One region of the Thalassolituus sp. genome, then DNA from elsewhere that is predicted to be linked to it. Evidence: predicted binding sites of a transcription regulator. Region 1 holds the regulator's gene; each other region holds the start of a gene.
What was found. The regulator FliA, encoded in region 1, starts transcription of late flagellar genes. The targets are predictions, from matches to a motif close to CTAAAGTTNNNNNNNNNNCNGCCGATA.
Positions count from the first base shown of each region.

Region 2: AC5E51_RS02710 (flagellin N-terminal helical domain-containing protein) is a predicted target of FliA. The motif match lies at 2,293-2,319, and genes of this name have one in related genera.
Region 3: AC5E51_RS02535 (flagellar protein MotY) is a predicted target of FliA. The motif match lies at 4,423-4,449, and genes of this name have one in related genera.

Region 1 is NZ_CFHJLR010000017.1:32,158-39,525, reverse strand. It holds gene AC5E51_RS12375 (chemotaxis protein CheA) at 1-1,098, opposite strand, end outside; gene AC5E51_RS12370 (protein phosphatase CheZ) at 1,111-1,887, opposite strand; gene cheY (chemotaxis response regulator CheY) at 1,902-2,276, opposite strand; gene AC5E51_RS12360 (RNA polymerase sigma factor FliA) at 2,446-3,153, opposite strand; gene AC5E51_RS12355 (MinD/ParA family protein) at 3,175-3,993, opposite strand; gene flhF (flagellar biosynthesis GTPase FlhF) at 4,000-5,343, opposite strand; gene flhA (flagellar biosynthesis protein FlhA) at 5,356-7,368, opposite strand, start outside.
Region 2 is NZ_CFHJLR010000003.1:6,458-13,825, reverse strand. It holds gene AC5E51_RS02720 (hypothetical protein) at 1-29, shown strand, start outside; gene AC5E51_RS02715 (motility associated factor glycosyltransferase family protein) at 15-2,066, opposite strand; gene AC5E51_RS02710 (flagellin N-terminal helical domain-containing protein) at 2,402-5,974, shown strand; gene AC5E51_RS02705 (flagellar protein FlaG) at 6,054-6,437, shown strand; gene fliD (flagellar filament capping protein FliD) at 6,533-7,368, shown strand, end outside.
Region 3 is NZ_CFHJLR010000002.1:230,062-237,429, forward strand. It holds gene AC5E51_RS02525 (alpha-2-macroglobulin family protein) at 1-1,032, shown strand, start outside; gene pbpC (penicillin-binding protein 1C) at 1,058-3,436, shown strand; gene AC5E51_RS02535 (flagellar protein MotY) at 3,423-4,382, opposite strand; gene pyrC (dihydroorotase) at 4,536-5,573, shown strand; gene rnt (ribonuclease T) at 5,597-6,247, shown strand; gene AC5E51_RS02550 (YacL family protein) at 6,247-6,603, shown strand; gene AC5E51_RS02555 (lipase family protein) at 6,643-7,368, opposite strand, start outside.

The sequences.
Region 1 (7,368 bases):
AGAGGACGCAGCAGGAGCGGCAGATTTAGCCGCAGGTTTTGCTGCCTCAGGCTTAGCGGCCGGTGTATCTGCTGGCTTCGGCGTTGCTGCTTCAGGCTTTTTAGCGCCGGTTTCTTCTGGCGCTTTCGCAGCAGGAGGGTTAGCTACTGCCGCAGATGAGCCCTGTGATGCCGTTATGTCTGTTGCACCGGGCTTACCTTTTCCGTGTAAGCGGTCAAGCAATTCTTCAAATTCAGAATCAGTAATCAGATCGCTGTCACCGCCCCCCGCCGATGGCACTGACGCAGCAGGCGACTCTGGAGTAGCTGTTTTTTCTGGTTCATCAGGTGCCGGAGCTTCTGGCTTATTCGATGCCGACGAATCGCCGGGCTTACCTTTTCCATGAATCTGATCCAGCAGAGCTTCAAATTCATCTTCTGTGATTTCATCGTCAGACGCTGATGCAACAGGTCCACTGTCGGTGTCGAACAGATCATCCCCACCAAAAAGGTTGTCATCATCACCAGTATTCTGTGCGGCAGCAGGGGCCTCCGTAGCAGCAGATGCAGCATCAGATTTTTCATCTAACGCATCAAGCAATTGCTCAAATTCATCATCGGTGATGTCGCCGTTGTCCGCATCCGCTGAAGTGCCTTCTGCAGAAGGCGCTTCAGCTTCTTCGACTACTGATTCTTCCACTGCAGCAGCTTCAACTGCTGGGGCTTCGTCCTCAGGCAATGCCAGATGATGCAAATTATCCAGCAAGCTCTGCTCTGCGGGCTCTGGCATTTCACCAGAACGCACACAGTCAAACATTTCATTAACGGTATCCAGAGCACTGAGAACCACATCCATCAGGTCTGCATTCACCGATCGTTTGCCATTACGAAGCGTATCGAACACGTTCTCGGCCGCATGGCAGCAATCCACCAGAGGGTTCAACTGCAAAAAGCCAGCACCGCCTTTTACCGTATGGAATCCACGGAAGATTGCGTTCAGGAGATCCTTATCGTCTGGACTGTTCTCCAGATCCACCAGCTGCTCTGACAGCAGTTCCAGGATTTCTCCCGCCTCTACGAGAAAGTCCTGGAGAATCTCTTCATCAGCATCGAAACTCATTCAACCGCTCCTCTAGAACCCTAAGCTCGACAACAGATCATCGACATCATCCTGGCTACTCACTACACCATCGGCTTTGCTATCGGTCTGTGGACCTTCAGGGTTAATATCCGGGCCTTTATCAGGCGCCGGCGTGCTTTGTTCAAACTCATGGTTGATGCCAGTGATCTGATCAACCTGCCCTGCCATCGAGACCAGTGTGACCAGGCGTCCTTCCACATCGCGAATCAGATTGATCACTTTATGAATGACCTGCCCGGTCAAATCCTGAAAGTCCTGAGCCAGGACAATTTCAGAAAACTGTTTCTTTATTTCCGACGAATCTTTAACGCTGCTGGAAAGATATTCATCAATATCACGACTGAGTTCGCGAAATTCGGAGGTATTCATTTCGCGTTTCATAAATCGTTTCCAGCGAGCAGAAAGTTCCGCTGCCCGATCGCCCATAGCGCCCGCCAAAGGGCCGCCGGCATCGGCGATATCCATCGTGCGATTGGCTGACTTATCCGTCATTTCAAGAACGTACGTCAGCTTATCGGTTGTCTCGGTAATATCAGAAGCGGCGCCAACCGTATCGACATTCAGATTCTTGATCGACTCATGCAAGGCACGGGTCAGTCGTCCGATCTCGTTATACAGTGTGCGATCACGCAACTGATTGAGGTCGTTTACCAGAGCAACTGCTTTACCGAGATCTCCCTGCTCGAGCTGTTCGAGCATATTCTCCGCAAGCGAGCGTATCTCCGAGCCGACCTGGTTGTCCTTATTGTCCAGGTTTACATCCACCATGGCGCTACCTTTAATCAGCCTTCGACGCGTTCAAAAATCTTATCGATTTTTTCTTTAAGTACTGCCGCGGTGAAGGGCTTAACGACGTATCCGTTCACGCCTGCCTGTGCCGCTGCAACGATCTGATCGCGCTTGGCTTCCGCAGTCACCATCAGAACTGGCAGAGTTTTAAGGCGCTCGTCTTCCCGCACATGCTTGAGAAGATCCAGGCCTGTCATCCCTGGCATGTTCCAGTCGGTGACCAGAAAATCGAAGTCGCCATTCTGCAGCATCGGCAACGCTGTTGTGCCATCGTCTGCCTCCTGAGTGTTGGTGAAACCAAGATCACGCAGCAGGTTTTTGACGATACGTCTCATTGTTGAAAAATCATCCACAATGAGAATTTTCATGTTCTTGTCCAAAACGACCTCCAATATACGACTTTTACAAACCAAGCCGGTCCTGAATTAAGTTTAGACCCAGTTAGCGGTTTATCCAGAAAGAGAGAGAAAGAATAGAAAAGAATAATGACGGCGTCTGATATGGTCTGAAAGCGCTGGATGCGCCGGTAGGGAAAAATCAGGCCCAATCACTCAGACGCGCGCGTAAACGGTGTGTGGCTTGAGAGTGCAGCTGACTCACGCGAGACTCGCTGACGCCTAATACAGCGCCAATTTCTTTGAGGTTCAGCTCTTCGTCATAGTAAAGAGCAAGAACGAGCTGCTCGCGCTCTGGCAGGCCTGAAATGGCTTCCCCCAACTGGCGACGAAATGCGTCCCTCTCCATGCCTTTTCCTGGCCCCGGAGTCGAGTCATCCATCAGATCGGGAGAACTGTCGTTTTCCAGTAACTCTTCATAACTGAACAGACGACAACCCGCACTATCCTTCAGTATCTGGTGGTACTCGTCCTGGCTTATACCAAGGACAGCCGCAACCTCACTGTCGTCGGCATCACGACCTTTGACTGCTTCAACCTGTTTAATCGCATCCTGGATACGGCGGGCATTGCGATGCACTGAACGGGGTGCCCAGTCACCTTTGCGTATTTCGTCGAGCATGGCCCCACGAATCCGGATACCGGCGTAGGTTTCGAAGCTCGCGCCTTTGCCGCCATCGTATTTACGCGCAGCTTCAAGCAAACCTATCATGCCCGACTGGATCAGGTCATCTACCTGCACACTGTCCGGTAAGCGTCCCATCAGATGATGAGCAATCCGCTTCACCAGACCCGCGTGTTCCCGGACCAGATCGTCGAAATTAGTATTCTGAACGTCGGAGTACACCAGACAACTTCCCGTCGACACCCGTCATGCTCCTACCTGATCAACCAGCCGGTCCACGAAGAACTCAAGATGCCCGCGTGGCGTTGATGGCAGCGGCCAGCTGTCTACCTTCTTAGCTAACGCCCTGAAAGACGTCGCTGCTTTTGACCGTGGATAGGCTTCAATTACCGCCTTCTGGCGCTGTACCGCACGCTTAACGGCATCGTCCGAAGGGACTGCGCCAACGTATTGCATAGCAACATCAAGAAAACGGTCAGTCACTTTGGTCAGCTTGGCAAACAAAGCCATACCGTCCTGTGGTGACTTCACCATGTTGGCAACAACACGGAAACGGAACAGACCGTAATCGCGATTCAGTAGTTTAATCTGCGCGTACGCATCCGTAATTGAAGTCGGCTCATCAGTCACAACCACAAGAACTTCCTGTGACGCGCGGACAAAACTCAGGACAGTATCTGAAATCCCCGCTGCCGTATCGATGATCAGTACATCAATATCGTCGCCGATATCACTGAACGCCTGAATCAGCCCGGCATGTTCCATTGGATTCAACTGCGACAGTTTCTGGGTCCCCGAAGAGGCAGGCACAATTCTGATACCACCGGGGCCTTTGACCAGAACTTCTCTCAGGTCACACTCGCCCTGCAGCACATTTTCAATTGTCTTGTTCGAGCTGATACCGAGAAGAATATCGATATTTGCCAGACCGAGGTCGGCGTCAAGAATAACGACACGCCGGCCCATTTCAGACAGGGCAATACCAAGATTTACGGAGACATTGCTTTTGCCAACACCGCCTTTACCGCCGGTGACTGCTATGACCTGTACAGGATGACTCGCCATCTTCAATTAAACTCCGTGTTGAAAGCTTTGCTGTTGTGTTGCCATATTCATTGCTTCTGCCGCCTGCCAGCGCGTACGCGCCATTCGAGCCATCTGCTCAGCCAGATTGACCAATCTCGATGCATCCGGGTAATGCAGATCATCCGGGATGTGAGGGCCGTCGGTAATCAGGGTCAGTGGCAAGCGGGTCAGAGCGGCAACACTGAGGCCAGCCCCCAGGCTGAAACACTCATCCAGTTTGGTGAAAATACAACCATCCAGCCCCGCTGGCTTGAAGTGCTCGTAGTTCTCCTGAAGGCAACGCGCCTGACTTGTCAGAGGCAGCACCAGAAACTTACGAACATCACGACCAGTCTGTTTAAGCATAGACAACTGTGACGAAAAATGTGGGTCCTGACTGGCAAGTCCGGCACTATCGATCAATACCAGTTTCTTCTTGCGCAGCGTGCTGAGCGTTTTCACCAGATCACCATTCTGCAACACCACTTTCATCTCGACACCCAGAATCCGGGCGAACGCCTGCAACTGGTCATGCGCTGCCATGCGATAATTATCAAGCGTCACGAAGGCGACCGAGTCTGGCCCATGGCGCTGAACAAATCGCGCAGCAATTTTGCCCAAAGTAGTTGTCTTGCCTGCACCGGTCGGACCGACAAGGGCGATGGTTCCGCCCTTTTCGAGTACGCCCTGAGGCAGTAACGGCAGATCGCTCTGGATAACGCCCAAGGCGGACTTCCAGGCCTGCTCAAGGTCTCCACTCTGATCGCTCATACTAACGACCCTGTCAGCCCACGCGGGCTCGAGACCAATGTCCTGGCAACGCTGCCACAGCTGAGACTGCTGCCAGGTTAATGGACGGCGGGTATCCCATGCGCTGCCCTGATGGCTGACCAGCCAGTCTTTCAGCTCACGCAATTCACCCTGCATTTCCTGCAGGCGGGTCTGGTAGGTTTCTTCTGATTTTTTACGCTCTTCAACAGCCTGCTCCGCCAGTCGGGTAGCGGCTGCCACATCCGCTTCGGTACGACTCACCTGAGCTGACGCTTGCTGAGAGTCTCTTTGCTGTGGTGCATAATGCGCTGCAGTGTCAGCTGCATATTCCTGACGCTGGGCGGCACTCGCGCGTGCTGCCTGCTTCGCCGCTTCCAGCTCACGCTGAAGGCGCAGCTGACGATCCAGTTCGCTCTGCTTTGCCGTATCGATCTCTCCCAGCATCTCGCTGCTGGCCACAACTTCCATGCCGTTATCCAGGCGTCGGCTGGATACGATGACCGCATCCGGGCCCAGCTCAGCCGACACCATTTTCAATGCCAGCTGCATGTTGTCTGCGACGAAACGTTTTACCTTCATAATTCAGCCTCGTTACGACTTGCCACCAACGGCAGCAACGATCGTAATGCTCTTGTTGTCCGGCACTTCCTGGTAAGCCAGTACGTGCAATTGCGGAATACTGTTCCTGACGAACTGCGACATCGCCGGACGTAATTGCGAAGTCACCAGAAGCACCGCTGGGCGGCCTGCCGCTTCTTGTGTCTGCACCGATTCATTCAGTGAGCGTTGCAAGGTGTCTGCCATACCTGGTTCAAGAACCAGCCCCTGTTGGCTGCCCTGCTGAGCACTCTGCTGTAAGCTTTTCAGCAATAATTGTTCCAGCCCCGGATCCAGCGTCATCACAGGCAGTTCATCGGTGTTTCCAAAGATATTCTGAGTAATCATGCGGGCCAGAGCCAAACGAGCGGCAGAAACGAGAGCGGCAATATCTTGACTCTGAGCTGGAGAGTTCGCCAAAGACTCGGCGATAGAACGCAGATCTCGGATAGGCACCTGCTCACGCAGCAGGTTTTGCAGGACCGCGAGAAGCTGACTGATGCTGACTTTGTTGGGCACCAATTCTTCGGCCAGTTTCGGAGATGTCTTCGCCAGCATATCTACCAGGTGCTGAGCATCCTCATGACCAATCAATTCATGAGCATGAGTCTGCAACTTCTGATTCATATGCGTTGCGACCACGGTACTGGCATCGACGACGGTATAGCCAAGCGTTTGTGCCCGGTCTTTCAGATCTGGCGTGATCCAGTAAGCTTCCATACCGAAGGCTGGGTCGGTCGTCGCCATACCTTCGATTTTGCCGTATACCTGGCCTGGGTTAATCGCCAGCTCACGCTCAGGATGAATTTCTGCTTCCGCCAGCGTGACACCCATCAGGGTGATTCGGTACTGATTGGGCAACAGATCAAGGTTGTCGCGAATATGTACCGACGGAATGAGAAAGCCAAGTTCCTGCGACAGTTTGCGACGAACGCCTTTAATGCGGCTGAGTAGTTGCCCGCCCTGGTTTTTATCCACCAGCGGAATCAGGCGATAACCCACTTCAAGCCCAACGCGATCTACGGGCTCCACGTCGTCCCAGCCCAATTCTTTAACTTCCAGCTGCTTCATTGCCTCGGCAGCTTTTTCCTGCGGCGCTGCTAAGGCATTACCTGCGCCAGCGCCAGCTCCTTCAAGCGCCGGTGTATCTTTCGGCTTTCCACCCAATCGTCGCACGACTGCATCGCCCAGCTCACCGCCTTCTTTATTCCAGCGAATAACATAGGCAGCCAGGCCAGCCACCAGAGCGGCGCTGATAAATACCGTGTGTGGCATTCCCGGAACAACCCCCATTAACAGAAGTAGACCGGCAGACACAGCCAGCGCGCGGGAAGAACCAAACATCTGGCCAAAGACCTGCTGTCCCATGTCTTCATCGCCACCATTACGAGTGACCATAATGGCGGTTGCAGTCGACAGCAGCAGTGATGGAATCTGGGCAACCAGACCATCACCAATCGCCAGCAGCGTATACGCAGATACTGCATCACCAAACGTCAGGTTGTGCTGAGCCATACCGATGGCAAAGCCACCCACCACGTTAATGATCAGAATCAGAATGCCAGCGATCGCATCACCTTTTACGAATTTACTGGCACCGTCCATAGCACCGTAGAAGTCCGCTTCTGCGGCAATATCTGAACGACGTTTTTTCGCCTCTTCGGCCTCAATCAGGCCAGCATTCAAGTCAGCGTCAATGGCCATCTGCTTACCGGGCATAGCATCCAATGTGAAGCGCGCGCTCACTTCTGAAACACGGCCAGCACCTTTGGTCACCACCACAAAATTGATGATCATCAGAATCATAAAGACCACCAGACCCACGGCATAGTTACCGCCGATCAGCACTTCACCAAACGCCTCAATCACCTTACCCGCGGCATCACCACCTTCATGGCCATACAGGAGCACAACACGGGTTGAGGCGACGTTGAGTGCCAGACGCAACAATGTCGCGATCAGGAGAATGGTCGGGAAAATGGCGAAATCTAATGGGCGTTTTGAATA
Region 2 (7,368 bases), on a different contig from region 1:
ACCTTCGAAACGAATCATTCAGCGTATAGATGCTCGTTAGAAACGATATCGTTGCGAACCCAAGGGTCTTCAGAGTCAGGGTATTGCTTTGACGTAATACTGTCGTAATGGGCGGGAAGATCTTGAAGAAATTTCCCGAAGTTATTTTTCCATTCTGTAATGAATTTATCGCGACTGGCCTTATTCTCTATCGACAGTGAGTGGGCACAGCCGATATTAAGGTAGTGCCAGATTGACCCGCGTATAAAGTAAGCAGTCAGGCCATATTTCGGAAAGACCTGTTGTAGAAGATTGAGGTTAATCGTGTGGCACACACGGAATACGTCTTCAGGTTCAGTAGATTTCAGAGAGTTTAAACACACGCTGAATGATCGGCTGATTTCTGTCAGGAAAGCACCGAGCTCGTCGATTTTCTTACGCATCTGTTTTTGAGTGAAGGGCGTTCCTTTCAAAGACTTAAGAAAGTCAGTAGAGGCGATTTCTTCACGTGTAGCGAAGAAGTCATCGACAGCATCCGGTGTCAGATATTCTGTGTTGGCGATCTTTGCACCTTCGGAGCAGGCATAGCTCTGTGTGTGCTGGTGGATCGTGCGGTGCTTTGTGAGCTGCTCAATACTCATTCTCGAGGTGTTGTACATCGGAAAGGTGTACATAGGATCGCCATGAACGGATTCGGTTTCGACCAGCTTCTCCAGGTTGCGCTTCACCCCTTCTTTGATGGAGTCACTCATTTTATCGCTGAAGTAGATGCTGTTTTTCGAGTGATGCTGATTCTTCTCCGGGAAGCCGAAGTCCATGCCGTACAGGAAGACGCTCTTAAGTTTAAGGTGGGTTGCTACGGCCACGCCGGTATTGGTACAGGTCGGTGTCGCTCTGTGTACGATTTCATCTTCGGTTCCAAACATACTGGCTAGCGCCGTTGAGTCTTTAAGGAAGTAGTAACCATGTTTGAACAGGTTGAACACCTGAGGAGGCAGCTGTAGGGCGCCGACCAGCAAGGTATTCTCAAAGAACTCCGGCTGATCGATTTTCGAAAGATGATCGTACGTTAGCATGTGAGACTCAATTTCGACGTGAATATCGGGCATGAGTCCAGCAGCAATAATGCTGTGCACCGATGTTCCGCACGAGATCAGTAACACTTTATCGCGATGGCGTTTGATTTCTTCTACCCGCATATCAAACGAAGGTCCGCCGCCGACAATCACCGCGGGCATGTCGGTATCGATCTGGTTGTAAGACATGGGTGGTACGCCTGCACCGATATTATGCAGGGCATTATTAAACTGATTTATTTCGTCGTCGTAGTAACCCCACTGATTCAGGAAGAAGTGCATATCCCCCTGTATACGCTTGACGATAGGATTATAGGGCTCACTGCTGATGTGATTATAAAACAGAGCACACAGCGGGAAGCTCGGGCCGTAGTTAATCAGGAGGTTCCAGAGGGCGGGGGAGGACACTTCTGGTGGAGCAACTCCGCCACTAGAGACAAGTATATCGATTTTGTTGCCTTTTCTTTCAAACTCTCTGAAGAGGCTTTCCCAGTCTGTGACATAGAGGCTGGCGAAGAAGTACTCAGGATCTGGCTCGAAAATGACGACGTTGAGAATTCTGTTCTCCCGGATCATCTTTTCGATATGAATTCCCAGCCCGCAGCCAAAGAATACGATCATGGGGTAGAAATCAGGAATGGTATAGTTCTGAGTCAGGTCTGCGTCGTCCGGAATCTGATCCGTAAGGGCGTGCATACGTTTGGAGAAAAACCGGTGGAACCCTATTGCTCCGGGCCTTGGCGGCAATATGGTGGCGATCGAGCTTCCTGGTCCGAAGTTTTCCTTGTACGCAGCCACCTCGTTATCGGCAAACGCATGTGCATCACCTTGATACAGACTTTGCTTGTTGTGCCAAAGATCGACCTTACCTGTATCGCCATCGATATTCAGCGTCAGTCGACTGAAGCTTTCCTGCAACGCAGTCTGATATAGAGCAGGGTGCTTCTTTTTAAAATACGCCAGATTTTTGTCTTTCAGCGCCATAGCACCGGCGGCTCGTGGGTGTGTCATGCCATTTCTCCTTATTGAATAGAGAAAGTAGCAGAGATCATGCCACTTGAAGGGGGGGGCAGGCATGTAAGAAAAGCATTGGAAAACATTTCGTAACAATCTTTTTTAATGCCAGGTTTGGTGAGTGTCAAAAATAATTTTCTTTGTATATCAGTGGGTTACTGAGGCTGTTGTGAGGGTGTCAAAAGTGCGTCGCAGATGCCAGTCACTTTGTTGAAAAAAACTTCTAAAGAACTCTACAGGGGCGCCGTTAAACCCTATGACAAAGTCAGGCGGAGCCGAAAAGCGTCGAAGGTGATGCCGGTTCCAATAGAAGTAGGTACAGGAGAAACACCATGCCTCAAGTTATTAATACCAACATTGCCTCGCTGAACGCTCAGCGTAACCTGGACAAATCCCAGTCGGCGAACCAGCAGGCCTTGCAGCGCCTGTCTTCTGGTCTCCGTATCAACAGCGCTAAAGATGACGCTGCTGGTCTGGCGATTTCTACCCGTTTTACCTCTCAGATCAAAGGTCTGGATGTAGCCGTACGTAACGCCGGTGACGGTATTGCTCTGGCACAGACTGCTGAAGGTGCACTGGGTTCTATTAACGAATCTCTGCAGCGTATTCGTGAGCTGGCGGTTCAGTCTGCTAACGCCACGAACTCTGACGTTGACCGTGAAGCTCTTCAGGCTGAGGTTGATCAGCTGGTTTCTGAGATTTCACGTACTGCAGAAGAAACTGACTTCAACGGCCGTAAGCTGCTTGATGGTTCTTTCTCTGCAACTTTCCAGGTCGGTGCGAATGCCGGTCAGACGGTTGATATCTCTATCGGTGAGCTGACCGCTGACAAACTGGGTTCTTCTTCTCAGTCAGGTCTTTCAGCGCGTGGTACTGACTTCGCTCTGGAAAACGGTGACCTGGTGCTCAACGGTGTTGCAATCGCCGCTTCTCGTGCAGAGGACGATACTTCTTCTGTTTCTAACAATGCCGCTTCTGCGATTTCTAAAGCAGCAGCGATTAACCGTTACAGCGACGAAACTGGCGTTACCGCTCAGGTAAATGAAAACGTGGCTGGTGGTAGTGAGATGAGCGGCACCGCGGGTTCCGGTACTTTCACTCTGAACGGTGTAGACATTTCTTTCTCTACTACGACCGATACGGCTCAGTCCCGTGCAGCGATCACTCAGGCGATCAATGCAGTTTCTGAACAGACTGGTGTACGTGCGGTGGACACTGAGAACGGTTCGACGGGTGTAAACCTTGTCGCTGAAGACGGCCGTAACATCACTCTGACCTTCGATACCACTGAACTGAATGGCCTCGACCAGGATACCTTTGCTGCGGCAACCGGTCTTGCTGGCGGTGCGACAGTGCAGTCTGGTACTACGTACAGCAACACTTATGAAGGCGGTTACACTCTGATTGCTGACGGCGATCAGAAAACCATTGAAGTATCGGGTGGTAACGGCACTGGTCGTGGCGACCTTTCAAATGCGGGTCTGACTGCGGGTACCTACGACCGCGCTGAAGCAGTATCTGTGTCTTCTAAAGTGGCTGACGATACTAAAGCTTCTACCGTTGGCGGGGGTTCGCTGGCGAACACTCTGCAGCGTGCTGACTCGGGCGGTACCTTTATTTCTCAGGCTGGTGGTAGTGTTACCACGTCTGTTACCACGGGTGGTACAAGCGGACAGATCACAGATAGCGGCGCCTCTGTAACCATCGTTCAGGGAACAACCGCAGTGACCTACTCGAATGCCGGTGACCAAGCCATCGCTGCATACGCAGATGCTGCTGAAACTGTGGCAACCACCGCGGGTATCGATGTTAACTTCTACGAGCAGGGCACCATGACGCTTTCCGGTCTGGATGCGGGTGACTCGTTCGACATTGGCGGCGTGACCGTGAATGTTTCTGGAACGTCTGCGATCCTTCGCGCTGAAAGCGTGGTAGATCAGCTGAATGCCGGTAACTTCAATGCTGCTCTGGGTACTTCAGGCTTCCTGAATGCTGAGCTGGACGGTACTGGCGGTGACGTGACCTTCACCTTCCGTAATGAGACAGCGACTCAGTTGAGTGCTGACAGAACAACTGCTGGTTCAGTCAGCATCAATGGTACTGCCATTTCTACCACGGCAAATGGAACCGTTCTGAATGGTGAGCTGGCCTTTGCATCAACGTCTGCAACCGGTGAAGCGGTTGACGTGACTTTGACTGACGCAGGTTCTGAACTGCTGGCTGCTCCGGGTACAGTGACAGACAGCTCTTCGGCGGGCGATGTTCTGACAACGACGTCTGAAACTAACCTTTCAGTGAGTGTTGGCGGTGTTGATGTATCACCTTCTGCCCCTCTGCAGGCAGGTTCTACGGTTGCTGAGCTGGCAAGCGCCATCGACGGTGTGAGTGGTGTGAGCGCCTACGAAGAAATCAACCTGACCATTACAGACTCGGCTCTTGAGTCTGGTGAGCAACTGCGTTTCTCGGCGGGCGGTGTCAATATCGATGTGACGGCTACCCCAGACAGCGCTGGTAACTTCACGCTGCAAGGTCTGGCTGATGACATTAACGGTACAGACTTCTCTACAGCCAATATGGATGTATCAGCAACTTACGACGCAGACAGCGGCGAAGTATCACTGACCATCCGTAACTACAGCGCTGACACGGTTAGCCTGGAAACTGAGAACGCCAGTGGCCAGACTATTACAGTCGCTGAAGGCGGTACTACAGATATCGGCGAAAACGCTCTGAACCTGTCGGGTGAACTGAAGTTCTACTCTGACGATGGTCAGGATGTGAATGTCACTCTGTCTGATCCAACTACGGGTGGCGAGCTGTTCAGTGGTACAAGTGCTTCGGAAGACTACACAGGTGTTAACGGCCTGGAAGACGGTGACCTGCTGATCAACGGCGTTACCATCGGTGGTGCGGATGTGAATGCGGATACTGCTTCTGCAACCGTATCGTCAGATGGTTCTAAGATCCTGTCTTCTGAGAAGTCTCAGTCAGCGATCGCGATTGCAGCAGCAATCAACAAAGTATCTGACGAGACCGGCGTATCTGCTGAAGTTAACGCGACCGAAGTGGTTGGTGGCGACGGCACTAACGTTGACCTGACTCAGTTCGAAGAGGGTGATCAGGCTGGTATCTACATCAATGGTGTAGAAGTCGGTACGGTAACCCTGCAGACTGATGGTGGCGGTAACCTGGACTCTGACCGTGCACGTGCTGACGCACTGAACCTGATTAACCAGAACTCTGGTAAAACAGGTGTGGTAGCAGAAGACAACGGTGTGTCTCTGACGCTGACTGCAGCGGATGGTCGTAACGTCTCTATCGCAATCGACGATAAGTCTGGCTCAAGCGCCTCGATCGGTGCAGTGCTGGGTCTGGATGCTGGTGTCGACGGTATCGGTGAAGCAACCTTCGGTGAGGGCTCTGTAGCAGGCGGTGGTACTTCTGCTGAAGCTGCGGCTTACGAGACCACTTACGGTTCGATCTCACTGTCTTCTGCGAAAGAGTTCACTCTGGAAGGTGGTGCGAACGGTAACTCTGAGCTGGATGCAATCGGTCTGGCGACAGGTACCTACGGCGGCGGTGAAGATGGTCAGTTCCTGGCTGATATCGACATCTCTACCTTCGAAGGCGCTCAGGAAGCTATCACCGCGATCGACAATGCGATCGGTCAGGTGGCGAGCCAGCGAGCCGACCTTGGTGCGATTCAGAACCGTCTCGAATCCACAGTGAGCAACCTGCAGGTGACCTCTGAGAACCTGAATGCTGCGAACTCACGGATTCAGGATGCCGACTTTGCGGCCGAAACCGCCGAGCTGTCACGTACTCAGGTACTGCAGCAGGCTGGTATCTCGGTACTGGCTCAGGCCAACGCCGCAGGTCAGCAGGTACTGTCTCTGCTGGGATAAGGTAAAGGGTAAGATGGGCTGGTTGACCAGCCCACTTTTACTGACTCAGATACTGATTCAGATACCATAGAGGTGAATTATGAACGAGCTGAGAAATAACATGATGGATAAGTCCGCTGCGGCGTCCACTGTCAGCGTCACCCAGGGTCAGTCTGCTAAGGTCAACGTCAGTGCTGATATCAGCGCTACCAGCGGCAACGGTTTGCCGCAGGCTACCGAAGCCCGGGCAGAAGTGAGTTCAGAAAAAGTTCGCGATGCAGTGTCACGTATTAACGAATACGTACAGCAAACTGAACGGACTCTGGACTTTAAACTGGATGAAAACAGCGGTAAGACGGTTATCAGCGTCTATGATAAAGCTTCTGCGGAACTGATTCGTCAGATCCCCAGTGAGCTGGCCCTGGAGCTGGCGCAGAAATTGAATGATGAAGAGCCATCTTTATTGTTCAGTGCGCAAGTGTAACGGTTAAGTAAACCGCTCTAAAAAGAGACCCGCACTGGCCGATAAGGTAAGTGTGGGTTTTTTTTATGGCTGCAAATCAGCAGTGAGAGGATTGTATGGCATCGATAGAATCGTTAGGTCTGGGCTCAGGTGTACTGACTACCGACCTCGTCGAGCAGATCATTGGCGCTGAGAGGGAAGTCAGTGAACTTCGTCTTGATCGTCGTCAGGAACTGATTGAGGCCAAGATCACTGCCTATGGCGAAATCAAATCTCTGATGTCGACCATGCAGTCGTCTGTTAACAACCTCGCATCACCGAGTGCGGCAGGTGCGACACTCGCTACTTCCAGCAACGAAGATATTCTGACCGTTACTACCTCAACGACTGCTGATCCAGGTAACTACAGTGTCGAGGTTCTCAACACGGCAAAGTCTCACTCGTTGGCAACGGGTACGTTCAACAGTTTTGACGAAATCGTTGGCACAGGTGAGCTGACGTTCAGCTTTGGTACCAATAATTATGATGCCGTCACTGGCGACATTACTGGCCAGGACGTGAATACCGATCGGCCGACCCGTACCATCACGATTGACGAATCTAATCGCACCCTGAGCGGTATTCGTGATGCGATCAATAACGCTGATATGGGCGTCTCAGCCTCAATCATTAACGATGGCAGTGGTTACCGTCTGCTGATGACGAGCGACGATACGGGTTCCAGCAACGCCATGCGGATTGAAGCACGCGACGAGGGCGGTAACCTACTGACCAATGGCCTGGCGTCGATGGCGTTTAACGAACTTCAGGCCGGGCCGGATAACCTGGAGCAGACCAGCCGAGGCGAAAACGCGCAGCTCAGTGTGAATGGTCTGACGATCACCCGTGAGAGCAATAGTGTCGACGAAGTAATTAAGGGCGTCACCATCAACCTGAAGAGTGCTGATGTCGG
Region 3 (7,368 bases), on a different contig from region 1:
AACATAGCGTCACTGGCGGATATCCGGACGACCGCGGCCTACGTGCCTGAGAATGCAGGTGGTCTGGCACTGTTGCATCTGGCAATCGCTGCAAAACTACAGGGAGACAATCGCCTTGCAACTGAGCTTTACCACCAATCTCAAAGACAACAGCCGATACGTCCATACATCGGTGATTACGGCTCAGAACTGCGCGACAAAGCTCAACAGGCCCGACTGATCTGGAAATACGACCTGGATAAGGCCCGCCCTGTTAAATTAACGTCCGAAGTAGCAGAAGCGATACGCAGCCGCCGCTACCTGAGCACGCAAGAGCAGATTGCCATCGTGCAGCTGGCAGATGAACAACAGAAGCACACTGGCGAGAAGTGGGAACTGATGCTGCTGAGCGCCGGGAAAGAGCAGACACTGACCGGCACTGAGCCTACACGGCTAGTATTACGGGGAAAAGATGCTACCGACCTCAGCCTCACCAATATCGGCGATAAAAATCTCTATGCGGCGCTGACCTATCAAGGATACGGGGCCACGCCTCCGGAAAAACAATCGTCCGGCGATGTCAGCGTAACCCGCAATTACTGGAACATGGAGGGAGAGAAAATCGGTACGGATAATACTTTAACCATGAATACCGGAGACATGGTTATTGTTGAGCTGCTGGTTTACTCGAAAAAGTATCGCCCTGACCTGCTGATGGTCGACCTTCTTCCCGCGGGTCTGGAGATCGAAAACCAGAACCTGCCCGACAGTACAAAACTGTCCGACATTATTATCGATGGTGAGAAGATTGGTCAGCACCTACAGAGTGCAGGCGTGGTTCACGAAGAGTTCCGTGATGACCGCTATGTCGCGGCACTTCGCACCGGTGGTAGCCGCTACTATGGTACGCGTCCTGCGCGCATGTATTACATCGCACGGGCAGTGACACCGGGCACTTACAAAGTCCCGAATCCGCTCCTTGAAGACATGTACGACCCGGAGGTTCGCGCCGTTGGCAGCACCATTGAGGAGCTGGTCGTTCAGCCGCGCTAGGATGTTAAGAAGAGCGAAAAACGCCTTGTATTTATCTGCAAGAAAGAGGGTCTCCCTCTTTCTTGCTGTTTTTATTGGCGTTCCGTTACTTCTTGATCTGCTGTTCCCAATACCCGACCCGGCAACGTCAGGCGAGGGCTTTACTCAGGTCGTGACCGACAGAAATAATCAGATCTTACGAGCCTTTCCCGATAAAAATGGAGTGTGGCGCTACCCGACCTCCCCGGATAAGGTATCACCCGATTATCTGAATACCTTACTCAGTTACGAAGATCGCTGGTTTTATTATCACCCGGGTATTAACCCGATCTCTCTGGTAAGAGCAGCCATCCAGAATGCTCAGTGTGACTGCATCGTCTCCGGTGGTTCAACGATTACAATGCAGGTCGCACGAAGACTGTCTCCACACGATCGCAGCATCGGTGGAAAATTTAAGCAAATGCTCAGAGCTTTACAGCTGGAGTGGCATTACAGCAAAGAAGAAATTCTCACACTTTATCTGAATTACGCCCCCATGGGCGGTGTGATTGAAGGGGTCGCGGCGGCAAGCCAGATGTACCTTGGTAAATCCGCCGACCAGCTGAGTCTGGCTGAGAGCGCCTTGCTGGCGGTGCTGCCCCAGGCGCCTTCCCGTCTGAGGCCCGATCGTCACCCGCAGCGAGCCAGAGCAGCCCGCGATAAAGTTCTCCAGCGTCTTTTTTTGCAAGGACAGATCACGCAGGAGCAACTTCATTATGCTCAACTTGAAAATATCATTGCTCTGCCTTTATCAACACCTCAGCTCGCGCCTCTGTTAAGTCGCCAACTGGTGGACAATTACCCCAATGACGCAGTCATCAAGACAACGCTGGACGGTGAACTGCAACACGAATTACAGGCACTGCTGGCGGAAGAAATTCAGCGTTTTCCTGAGCATCAATCCGCGGCAATTCTGTTGGTCGATAATCATGAACGCAGCGTGAAAGCCTACCTCGGCTCCGCCGACTTTACCGACAACAGCCGCTTCGCCCACGTCGATATGATTCAGGCAACACGATCTCCCGGTTCAACGCTCAAACCCTTTATTTATGGATTGGCCATGGAACAGGGTTTGATCCACAGTGCCAGCCTGTTGCGGGACGTTCCGCGACATCTACGCAGCTATCAACCAGAGAATTTCGCTCATTCGTTCAGCGGGCCCGTCGACGCCACCACGGCGCTACGGCAGTCACTCAACTTACCTGCAGTACAGGTTCTTGAAGCGTTGGGCCCGGCATCTTTCTCAGCATCACTGGAAAATGCCGGAACGCCCTATGTTGTTCCCGGTGATGGAAAACCCAGTCTTGCACTGGCTTTGGGAGGTGGTGGTTTCAGCGCCTGGAAATTAGCGACCCTGTATTCAGGTCTGGCAAACGGCGGAGAGGTACAGCCCCTGAAGCTGATTAACCCTCAGGCCCCCGAGCCCGAAGCGACGCATCAGGATAAACGCTGGCTACTGAGCCCTGAAGCTTCCTGGGTAACTCTTAACATGCTGCGCCAGCCTCGCCCGGGACGCATTCGTAGTTCTGCAGTGATGAGTAGCCACCCCCAGATGGCCTGGAAAACTGGAACCAGCTACGGCTACCGTGATGCATGGGCGGTGGGCGTCACGCCCCAATACACTATGGTCGTCTGGTTTGGCCGCCCGGACGGCACGCCCAGCCCCGGTCAATACGGCGCCGTCACAGCTCTTCCACTATTATTCCGCCTGCAGCAACGCCTGGCCCCTTCCCCTGACTGGCCTCCACAACCCGCGGATGTGACAACCAAAACCATATGCTGGCCAACGGGAAAATTGGCCAGCGAAACGCCGGCGGGCCACTGTCATCGGGCGCATACCGCGACTCTGATCCGTGATCAGATACCTCCGACATTACGCGATATGGATGCTGATGGCACCGCTCCGGGTATTCTCACAATCAGGCTGGACAGTCATGGGCAGATGCTAGGTATGGACTGCACTGACCTCAATGGCGAAACCGGATATGAAACCAGAACACTCGCTGTCTGGCCCGGTAACCTGGAACCCTGGATAGCGCCGCACCTCAGACGCTCAGAACAACTTCCAGTAGGTCGCTCCAGTTGCCAACCACCCTCATTAGCTACTGCGCCGCTTCGTATTATTGGTATAGAAGACGGGCAGACACTGATGCCCGCCAGCTTTAAAAAGACTCAGGAACTGCTACTGAATACCCTGGGAGGGATGGGGAACAAAGCTCTGTATCTCAATGGCGTGTACCACTCCGATGCCGACGATTCCGGCTTATTCAGAATCAAGCTCACCGAGCCCGGAGAGCAGGAAGTCATTGTTATCGACTCTCAGGGGACGTTGGCCCGGGTTCTATTCAGATTTGAACTGAAGCCGGTTCAAGCTAACGCCCACTGACCGAGCGATTGATCGAAGGCAGTACCGAGGCGTCCTCCGGCAACTTGAACACAAGGTCATCCGGCAACGGCATATCTTTATCCATTTCGAGACGAATGGTGACGCGGCGGTTCTCTGCCCTACCCTTAGCAGTCGCATTGTTAGCGACGGGATAGCGGCTGCCATGAAAACGCGTGGTAATAATTTCAGGCGCGATACCTTTCACCAAAAAATAGCGCTCTACAGCTTCGACACGTCGCTTGGAAATTTGACGGTTATCATAGCGACGCCCGATGTTATCGGTATGACCATCCAGATACACAGCACTGATCCGTGGATCATTCTTGATGTAGTAAATAATGCGGTCGAGGTTGTCCAGATCGTCCTGAGCCAGAGCCTCCTGTCCGCTTTTGAACAGAACCTTCGATCGCTCCACCTGATCGAAATTCACATCCAATAGCTGCGACGAACACAGAATATAGTCCTGAAAGGCCTTCTCAAACTCGACCGCTGATACCTGCACCTGAATAAAGCGACCACTGTCGTAGTAGGTTTCATGACTGACGGTGGGCATCCGTCCCTCACGCAAGGCATGCATAAACTGATTCGATCGGCCAAAATCCAATGTCAGAACCGGCGATGCTTTCTGCATCGGTACCAGACCCAGGGGCTCTGAGCGCGTCGAAGGCTGCCAGGGTGGCGGTGCAATGCTCACTCGTGCAGGCGTTGTCGACATCAGGTTACGGCGGGTTTCCAGCATAAAGGTTACATCTTCACCCGCTCGTTGCCGGAAAACAGCCGTACCGTAGCCGGGTATCGGTTGTTCAAAGCGACACTCAAAAACATTGCCGCTTAGCATCCAGAGCGTATCCTCCGGCCCGCCCGAAAACTTCATCGTCTGCCCCAAAGCGAACACCGGAAGCATCAGGGCTCCGCATGCCAGCAACATCTTCGTCAGGCGTCTCACCGTTGTTGAACCTGCTTGTCAGTCATACTCATAGTTAAGTTATCGGCCCGATTCTCCAAAAGTTGAATGTCAGCTCTAAGAATGCCGGTCGGAATCCGGTACAATAACGGCCATTCTTATCTTCCCACCTAAGTTTAGAACAAGGTCGAGACCATGACTGATCGTCTTACAATTACCCGCCCTGATGACTGGCACCTGCATCTTCGCGATGGCCCTGTCCTGCAGTACACCGTTCCGGCTACCGCACGGGTCATGAAACGGGCGATCATCATGCCAAACCTGCAGCCGCCAGTGATGAATGCCGAACAGGCACACGACTACCGTCAGCGCATCATGTCGAAGGTGCCACAGGGGCTGAATTTTGATCCTCTGATGGTGTTGTACCTTACCGACAACACCACGCCAGAGATGATTAAAGAAGCCGCAGAAGCTGGCCATATTGTTGCAGTTAAGTTGTACCCAGCGGGTGCGACAACAAACTCAGCTTCCGGCGTCACCGATCTGGGCAAGCTCGACGAGCTGGCTGATGCCCTGACCGAGCATGACATTAAGTTGCTGGTGCATGGTGAGGTAACACACAGTGACGTCGATATCTTTGATCGCGAAAAACGCTTCCTTGATGAAATCCTGTCGCCCCTCGTCAGCCGCAACCCTGATCTGAATATGGTCGTTGAGCACATTACGACTAAGGATGCCGCTGAATTTGTAAAATGCCAGGGCGACAATGTTGCAGCCACCATTACCGTTCAGCATCTGGCGTATAACCGTAATCACATGCTGGTAGGTGGCATTAAACCACACTATTACTGCCTACCTATTCTGAAGCGCAACATTCACCAGCAGGCGCTGCAGGATGCCGTCGTCAGCGGCAGCAGCAAGTTCTTCCTTGGCACCGACAGCGCGCCTCACGCTAAGGGCGCAAAAGAAAGTGCCTGTGGCTGCGCAGGCTGCTACACCGCCTATGCCGCGATCGAACTCTACGCAGAAATCTTCGACGACCTCGGTGCTCTGGATAAGCTCGAAGGCTTCGCCAGCCACTACGGTCCTGATTTCTATGGATTGCCGCGTAACTCTGATGAAATTACATTAATTAAAAAGGACTGGCAGGCTCCTCACGAGCTGCCTTTCGGTGACGACGTCATCGTTCCACTTCGTGCAGGCGAAACCCTGCGCTGGAAACTCGACTACTGATCACCGGATAATTAAGGACCGACATGACAATCGAAGAGAAACAGGAAAAGTCGTTGATGGCGCAACGCTTCCGCGGTTTTTTACCCGTGGTGGTCGACGTAGAAACTGGTGGTTTTAATGCCGACAGCGACGCCCTTCTCGAAATCGCTATGGTCACCCTGAAAATGGATGACGATGGCTATCTTCACCCGAACGAAACGCTGAGTGCAAACATTCACCCATTCGACGGTGCTAACCTCGAACAGGAAGCGCTCGATTTCACCGGTATTGATCCATTCGATCCAGAGCGGGATGCTGAGTTTGAAATTGATGCACTCACACCCATGCTGCAGACCGTGCGTCGTGAAATAAAGCATTATGGCTGTAACCGAGCGGTACTGGTGGGTCACAACGCGCACTTTGATCACGGCTTTCTGCGTGCAGCGATAGATCGTAACGACATCAAACGCGATCCGTTTCATCCCTTCTCGTCGTTTGATACGGCCTCCATTGCGGCAATCGCACTGGGGCAGACAGTACTGGCGAAATCCTGCAAAGTCGCTGGTATTGAGTTCGACAACAATGAAGCCCACAGCGCGGCGTACGATACCTTCAAAACCGCCGAACTGTTCTGCTACATCGTCAACCGCTACAAAGACCTGGGCGGCTGGCCGTTGGCAGAAGACAACGCCTGATGGATCACGAGTTCTGTTACGACGAATCAGGTGAACTGGTTGTTCGTCTGGACATGGGGCAAGAAGTCACTGCCCTGTGGCTGAACACCGACATCATTCCCAAGCGGGACATGACGTTTGCCCTGCTCGATCTGATTAATGATCTGGAAAGTGGCACCTTTAACGAAAAGCTTCTGGCAACGCCAAAATTTGAGGTTATGTTCAGCGAGGGAGAAGTCAATGTCACCCGCCTTACCGCGGACAGTGACGACGACCTGGATGAAGATGCAGGGCTCAGCACAATGGAGCTGACGTCAGGATGTGGCCTTGAAGACTTAAAAGCCGTTGTCGAAAGCTGGATTCAGTTCCGTTATTGACGCCCGAGAAGCGTCCGTACTTGAGGCGCAACTCCATGCTTAATCGCGAATATCCCAGGCTTCAATGGCCTTGAGATATTCGCCCATATCGTGATCTTTGATCCCGTCGATACCGGCTTCACGCAGGTCACTGAGAGCGCCATCGACATAATCAAGAAAACGAAACCAGAAACCTGATTCGCGATAAATTTCTTTTTCTTCAGATATATAAAGATAACTGCCGATATGGCTGTAACCCATCACCCGGGCAGGCACCCGTGTCACGATGTCGTTGTTGTTATGGAACCTGAAAAAACGCGACTTGCACTCCATATTAAAAATCTGCGCTGTCTCTCGCGTCATCGCCCGCGGCTGTCCAAAGGTATATACACTGGTGAAGGGTTTATCCATCTGAACAAAATGCGCGGCCGCAATGGTTGCCATTGCACCACCCAAGCTATGCCCAGTCAGAAACACGGGTCGCTTTTTCTCACCTTGTAATTCGAGACAACGCGCAAACATAGGCGCCCAGACATCTTCGCAACACAACCAGAAACCACGATGAAATTCGCCAAAGAGCTGCGGTGTAGAAAACGCATTAAGATTATCAAGCCAGTCAGCCAACTCGTTAGTGCCGCGAAACGCCATACACAGATAATCGTCGTGTTCAACGAGAGCCGCTTGCGCCGAGTTTTTATCAACTCCCATAACAGAGCGAAAGCCATCATCATCTTGCTTGAGCCCAGCCAGAATCGTGGCTTCATTAGGCAGTTGATCACAGTCAGA